2 regions of the Streptomyces sp. SLBN-8D4 genome follow, and region 2 is predicted to be linked to the other one. Evidence: predicted binding sites of a transcription regulator. Region 2 holds the regulator's gene; the other holds the start of a gene.
The links. The regulator HrcA, encoded in region 2, represses chaperone genes, less so after heat shock. The targets are predictions, from matches to a motif close to TTNGCACTCNGNNNNNCNGAGTGCNAA.
Positions count from the first base shown of each region.

Region 1: groES (co-chaperone GroES) is a predicted target of HrcA. The motif match lies at 1,229-1,255, and genes of this name have one in related genera.

Region 1 covers NZ_JBMGQC010000001.1:3,978,341-3,981,745, reverse strand. Annotated here, with positions in the region: gene RKD20_RS17670 (polysaccharide deacetylase family protein) at 1-319, shown strand, start outside; gene RKD20_RS17665 (polysaccharide deacetylase family protein) at 316-1,101, shown strand; gene groES (co-chaperone GroES) at 1,400-1,708, shown strand; gene groL (chaperonin GroEL) at 1,821-3,405, shown strand, end outside.
Region 2 covers NZ_JBMGQC010000001.1:6,510,793-6,514,197, reverse strand. Annotated here, with positions in the region: gene dnaJ (molecular chaperone DnaJ) at 1-946, opposite strand, end outside; gene hrcA (heat-inducible transcriptional repressor HrcA) at 947-1,966, opposite strand; gene RKD20_RS29490 (MBL fold metallo-hydrolase) at 2,117-2,848, shown strand; gene RKD20_RS29485 (DUF3097 domain-containing protein) at 2,880-3,405, shown strand, end outside.

The DNA of each region.
Region 1 (3,405 bases), 2.5 Mb from region 2:
GATGCAGGACGTCATCGAGAGGCACTACGGCGAGCGGCCCGCCCTCTTCCGCCCGCCCTACGGCAACTACAACGAGGACACCCTGCGCGCGGCCAGGTCCTGCGGCATCAAGTACGCGCCGATCTGGAACGAGGAGGTCTTCGTCGACCACTGGGAGTACCGCGAGTGGGACCAGCGGATCCACCCCGGCGACATCGTGCTCAGCCACTTCCGGGGCCGGGCGGACTGGAAGGGCACGATGACCGACATGGTCCGCCGCTTCCTGGACAAGGTCACGGCCGAGGGATACGCCGTCGCACGACTCGAGGACTACCTGTGAGACCGCGCATCCTGGTCGCCGCGGGGCTGGCGGCCGTACTCCTCACCGGCTGCGCCCAGTCCGTGGACCCCATCGAACGGCTGGGGAAGAAGGCGGTCCAGCGGGTTGGGTCGTACGGACCGGCGAGGGCGGACGGACGGCCCTACCGCCACTGGGGCCTGCCGGCCCCGCTGCCGGAGCCGCCGCGGACGCCGGCCCGCACGACGGCGCGCCGGGGCGGCCTGCCGCCGGTCGTGCGGCGCGTCGAGACCTCCGACAAGGTCGTCTTCCTCACCTTCGACGACGGCATCGAGAAGGAACCGCGGTTCGTCGAGCTGGTCCGTGAACTGCGGCTGCCGGTCAGCATGTTCCTCACGGACAGCGTCGTCGGCCCCGGTTACGGACACTTCGCGCGCCTCCGGTCGGTCGGCGCGGGCATCCAGAACCACACCCTCGACCACCCCGCCCTGCGCGGTCTTCCGTACACCGGCCAGCGCGCCGAGATCTGCGGCCAGCAGGAGAAGGTGCGGTCCCGCTTCGGCATCCGGCCACGGCTGTTCCGGCCGCCCTACGGCACCTACGACCGCACGACGCTGCGCGCGGCGGCCGACTGCGGGCTCTCGGCGGTGGTGCTGTGGAGCGTGCCGCCGAAGGGGAAGACCCGGGGGCTGAGGGCGGGCGACATCGTGTCGGTGACGTCAGGGGGGACGACGGGCCCGACCCTGACGGAACGGACGACGGCCGTACTGCGGGAGGTGGAGCGGCGGGGCCTGACGGTGGGGCGCCTGGAGGACTACCTGTAGGTGGATTCAGCCCGTCCGGCGTTCGAGGACGAGGCCCTCCGGGCCGAAGCGGGGGTCTGGGGGCCGGCCCCCAGGACGGCCACCCCCACCCACCCGCACCCGAATTCCGCCCGGCCCGCGCGGCGAATTAGCAGTCCGCTTGACCGAGTGCTAATCGCGGTCATAGTCTCGGCTCTGGCACTCCCCCCTGGAGAGTGCCAACACAGCGACGGGCAGGTCCGGCACCCGCGACGACGGATCCACCTGGTCGCCACCTCAGACAGTCAACCCCGTGATCTCCGAAGGGGGAGGTCGGATCGTGACGACCACCAGCTCCAAGGTTGCCATCAAGCCGCTCGAGGACCGCATTGTGGTCCAGCCGCTCGACGCCGAGCAGACCACCGCCTCTGGCCTGGTCATCCCGGACACTGCCAAGGAGAAGCCCCAGGAGGGCGTCGTCCTGGCCGTGGGCCCGGGCCGCTTCGAGAACGGCGAGCGTCTTCCGCTCGACGTGCAGACCGGCGACATCGTGCTGTACAGCAAGTACGGCGGCACCGAGGTGAAGTACAACGGCGAGGAGTACCTCGTCCTCTCGGCCCGCGACGTGCTCGCGATCATCGAGAAGTAATTCACCCCAGCATTTCTCTGAGCTGCGCCCCTGGCCCCCGCGATCACCAACAAGCCGGGCGCCCGGGGCGCAGTCTCTTTTCACCTAGATTTCCGAGAGGGCTCACGCTCCCATGGCGAAGATCCTGAAGTTCGACGAGGACGCCCGTCGCGCCCTCGAGCGCGGCGTCAACAAGCTTGCCGACACGGTCAAGGTGACGATCGGCCCCAAGGGCCGCAACGTCGTCATCGACAAGAAGTTCGGCGCTCCCACCATCACCAACGACGGCGTCACGATCGCCCGCGAGGTCGAGATCGAGGACCCGTACGAGAACCTCGGTGCCCAGCTGGTGAAGGAGGTGGCGACCAAGACCAACGACATCGCGGGTGACGGCACCACCACCGCCACCGTGCTCGCCCAGGCGCTCGTGCGCGAGGGCCTGAAGAACGTCGCCGCGGGTGCCTCCCCGGCGCTGCTGAAGAAGGGCATCGACGCGGCCGTGGCCGCGGTCTCCGAGGAGCTCCTCGCGACCGCCCGCCCGATCGACGAGAAGTCCGACATCGCTGCCGTCGCCGGTCTGTCCGCCCAGGACAGCCAGGTCGGCGAGCTCATCGCCGAGGCGATGGACAAGGTCGGCAAGGACGGTGTCATCACCGTCGAGGAGTCCAACACCTTCGGTCTGGAGCTGGACTTCACCGAGGGCATGGCCTTCGACAAGGGCTACCTGTCGCCGTACATGGTCTCCGACCAGGAGCGTATGGAGGCCGTCCTCGACGACCCGTACATCCTGATCAACCAGGGCAAGATCTCCTCGATCCAGGACCTGCTGCCGCTGCTGGAGAAGGTCATCCAGGCGGGCGCCTCCAGGCCGCTGCTGATCATCGCCGAGGACGTCGAGGGCGAGGCCCTGTCGACCCTGGTCGTCAACAAGATCCGCGGCACGTTCAACGCGGTCGCCGTCAAGGCCCCCGGCTTCGGCGACCGGCGCAAGGCGATGCTGCAGGACATCGCGACGCTGACCGGCGCCGAGGTCATCTCCGAGGAGGTCGGCCTCAAGCTCGACCAGGTCGGCCTCGAGGTGCTGGGCTCCGCCCGCCGCGTCACCGTCACCAAGGACGACACCACGATCGTCGACGGCGCCGGCGACCCCGCCGCCGTCCAGGGCCGCGTGGCCCAGATCAAGGCCGAGATCGAGAACACCGACTCCGACTGGGACCGCGAGAAGCTCCAGGAGCGCCTCGCGAAGCTGGCCGGCGGCGTGTGCGTGATCAAGGTCGGCGCCGCCACCGAGGTGGAGCTGAAGGAGAAGAAGCACCGTCTGGAGGACGCCATCTCCGCGACCCGCGCCGCGGTCGAGGAGGGCATCGTCTCCGGTGGTGGCTCCGCTCTGGTCCACGCCGCCAAGGTGCTCGAGGGCGGCCTCGGCAAGACCGGCGACGAGGCCACCGGTGTCGCCGTCGTCCGCAAGGCCGTCGTCGAGCCGCTGCGCTGGATCGCCGAGAACGCCGGCCTGGAGGGCTACGTCATCACCTCCAAGGTCGCCGAGCTCGACAAGGGCCAGGGCTTCAACGCCGCGACCGGCGAGTACGGCGACCTGGTCAAGGCCGGCGTCATCGACCCGGTCAAGGTCACCCGCTCCGCCCTGGAGAACGCCGCCTCCATCGCCTCCCTCCTGCTCACGACCGAGACCCTGGTCGTCGAGAAGAAGGAAGAGGAGG
Region 2 (3,405 bases):
GGTGCGTGACGCCCCGGCTGTGCAGCGGGATCGACTGGCCGGACTGGGTGCCCGGGCGGATGTCGACCTCCTCCATGCCGTCGAGGGTCTCCAGCGGGACCTTGGTGCCGAGGGAGGCCGCGGTCATCGGGAGGGTGACCGTGCAGTGCAGGTCGTCGCCCCGGCGCTGGAACTGCGAGTGCGGGAGTTCGTGGATCTCGACGTACAGGTCACCGGCGGGACCGCCGCCGGGGCCGACCTCGCCCTCACCCGCGAGCTGGATCCGCGTGCCGTTGTCCACACCGGCCGGGATCTTCACGGTCAGCGTGCGGCGCGAGCGGACCCGGCCGTCGCCGGCGCACTCCGGGCACGGGGTGGGGACCACGGTGCCGAAGCCCTGGCACTGCGGGCACGGGCGGGACGTCATGACCTGGCCCAGGAAGGACCGCGTCACCTGCGACACCTCGCCGCGGCCGCGACACATGTCGCATGTCTGGGCGGAGGTGCCCGGCGCCGCGCCCTCACCACTGCAGGTGGTGCAGACGATCGCCGTGTCGACCTGGATGTCCTTCGTGGTGCCGAAGGCCGCCTCGTCGAGCTCGATCTCCAGCCGGATCATCGCGTCCTGGCCGCGCCGGGTGCGCGAGCGCGGCCCCCGCTGCGAGGCCGTACCGAAGAACGCGTCCATGATGTCCGAGAAGTTCCCGAACCCACCGGCCCCGAAGCCGCCCGCGCCACCGCCGCCGGCCTGCGAGAGCGGGTCGCCGCCGAGGTCGTAGACCTGCTTCTTCTGCGGGTCCGACAACACCTCGTAAGCGGCGTTGATCTCCTTGAACCGCTCCTGGGTCTTCGGATCCGGGTTGACGTCCGGGTGCAGCTCGCGCGCGAGCCGACGGAACGCCTTCTTGATCTCATCCTGCGACGCGTCGCGGCGCACGCCGAGAACGGCGTAGTAGTCCGTGGCCACTTACGACTCCGCCAGGATCTGTCCGACGTACCGTGCCACTGCGCGTACCGCTCCCATCGTTCCCGGGTAATCCATGCGGGTCGGTCCGACCACGCCGAGCTTGGCGACTGCCTCGTTGCTGCCCGAACCGTAGCCGACCGACACCACCGAAGTGGAGTTGAGTCCCTCGTAGGCGTTCTCATGACCAATACGTACGGTCATGCCCGAATCCCCGGCCTCACCAAGGAGCTTGAGGAGGACGACCTGCTCCTCCAGAGCCTCCAGGACGGGCCGGATCGTGAGGGGAAAGTCATGTCCGAAGCGGGTGAGATTGGCGGTGCCGCCGATCATCAGCCGCTCCTCGTTCTCCTCGACGAGCGTCTCCAGGAGAGTGGAGAGCACTGTCGAGACCGTACCCCGGTCCTCGACGTCGAAGCCTTCGGGCAGGTCCTCGACGAGCTGCGGCACATCGGCGAACCGCCGCCCGGCGATCCGGCTGTTGAGCCGCGCCCGCAGATCGGCGAGCGAGGCCTCCCCGAAGGGTGCCGGGCAGTCGACCATGCGCTGCTCGACACGGCCGGTGTCCGTGATCAGCACGAGCATCACGCGCGCCGGGGCGAGCGAGAGCAGCTCCACGTGCCGCACGGTCGAGCGGGTGAGGGACGGGTACTGCACGACGGCGACCTGCCGGGTGAGCTGCGCGAGCAGCCGCACGGTCCGGGCCACGACGTCGTCGAGGTCCACGGCGCCGTCGAGGAAGTTCTGGATCGCGCGCCGCTCGGGCGCGGTCATCGGCTTGACGCCCGCCAGTTTGTCGACGAACAGCCGGTAGCCCTTGTCGGTGGGGATCCGCCCGGCGCTGGTGTGCGGCTGGGCGATGAACCCCTCGTCCTCCAGGACCGCCATGTCGTTGCGGACGGTCGCCGGGGAGACTCCGAGGTTGTGCCGCTCGGTCAGGGCCTTCGACCCGACCGGCTCCTCGGTGCCGACGTAGTCCTGGACGATCGCGCGCAACACCTGAAGCCTGCGTTCACTCAGCATCGCGCACACCTCCAGAGGTCGTTCCCTTTGCGTCTCGCCTGGCACTCTGTCCGTCCGAGTGCCAGCGCTCCCCGGCCAGTGTACGGCGGTGGGGTAGTCCCTGGGCAAGGCTGGTCCCGGCGTGACGGGTTGTAGGGCTAGCGTCGCGGTATGACGGTGACTTGGGAAGAGCTCGGGTGGGAGCGGGTCGCGACCGGGGTGGGGCGGTGCCGGCTTCCCGGCTGGGACTGTACGGCGGGCCTGGTGATCGGCGAGGGCACAGCCCTGTTGGTCGACGCGGGCTCCGGCCTGGCGGAGGGCGCCCGCCTGCGCGCGCAGGCCGGGGAACTGGCCGGCCACGGTGTGACCCATCTCGCGCTCACCCACCCCCACTTCGACCATGTCTTCGGGGCGGCGGCCTTCGCGGGGGCGGAGGTGTTCGGCGCGGTGGGCGTGGAGACGGTGCTGGCGGGGCGGCTCGGGCGGGCGGAGCTGCGGGCGGACGCGGTGCGGGGCGGACTGGACGCGGCGGTGGCCGACGAGGCGGTGGACGCCCTCGTCACCCCCCGGCACCACGTCTCGGGCGAGTGGACGCTCGACCTCGGCGGCGGCCGCCAGGTCCTGCTGGCGAACGTCGGCCCCGGCCACACGGCCCATGACCTCGCCGTCCTGGTGCCCGGCACCCCGGAGGTCGTCTTCTGCGGCGACCTGGTCGAGGAGTCGGGGGAACCGCAGGCGGGCCCGGACGCCGTACCGCAGCACTGGCCGGCCGCGCTGGACCGGCTCCTCGACCTGGGCGGCGAGGACGCGCTGTACGTGCCCGGTCACGGAGCGGTGGTGGACGCGGCGTTCGTGCGGGCGCAGCGGGACGCGCTGGCGGCCCGTTTCGGCGTGTCGTGGTGATCCCCGGGCCGGTTCTCCTATCGTCATCCGAATGCGCCAGTACTCCGCCGACCTGACCCCTCCGTGGAAGAAGCCCAAGCCGGTGCCGGAGGTGCCCGCCGAGCCCGGCCTGGTGGTCGAGGAGCCGGGCACCGGTTTCTGCGGCGCGGTGATCCGCTGCGAGGCGGGCACGGTGACCCTGGAGGACCGCTTCGGCAAGCACCGGGTGTTCCCGCTGGAGCCCCGCGGTTTCCTTCTGGAGGGCCGGGTGGTGACCCTGGTGCGGCCCTCGTCGCAGGCGCCCGTACGGCCGTCCCGTACCGCTTCCGGCTCGGTGGCCGTGCCCGGCGCACGCGCACGCGTGGCCCGCGCCGGCCGGATCTATGTCGAGGGCCGGCACGACGCGGAACTGGTGGAGAAGGTCTGGGGCGACGACCTGCGCATCGAGGGCGTGGTCGTGGAGTACCTGGAGGGCGTGGACGACCTGCCGTCGATCGTGGCCGAGTTCGCGCCGGGTCCGGACGCGCGTCTGGGAGTCCTGGTGGACCACCTGCTCCCCGGCACGAAGGAGTGGCGCA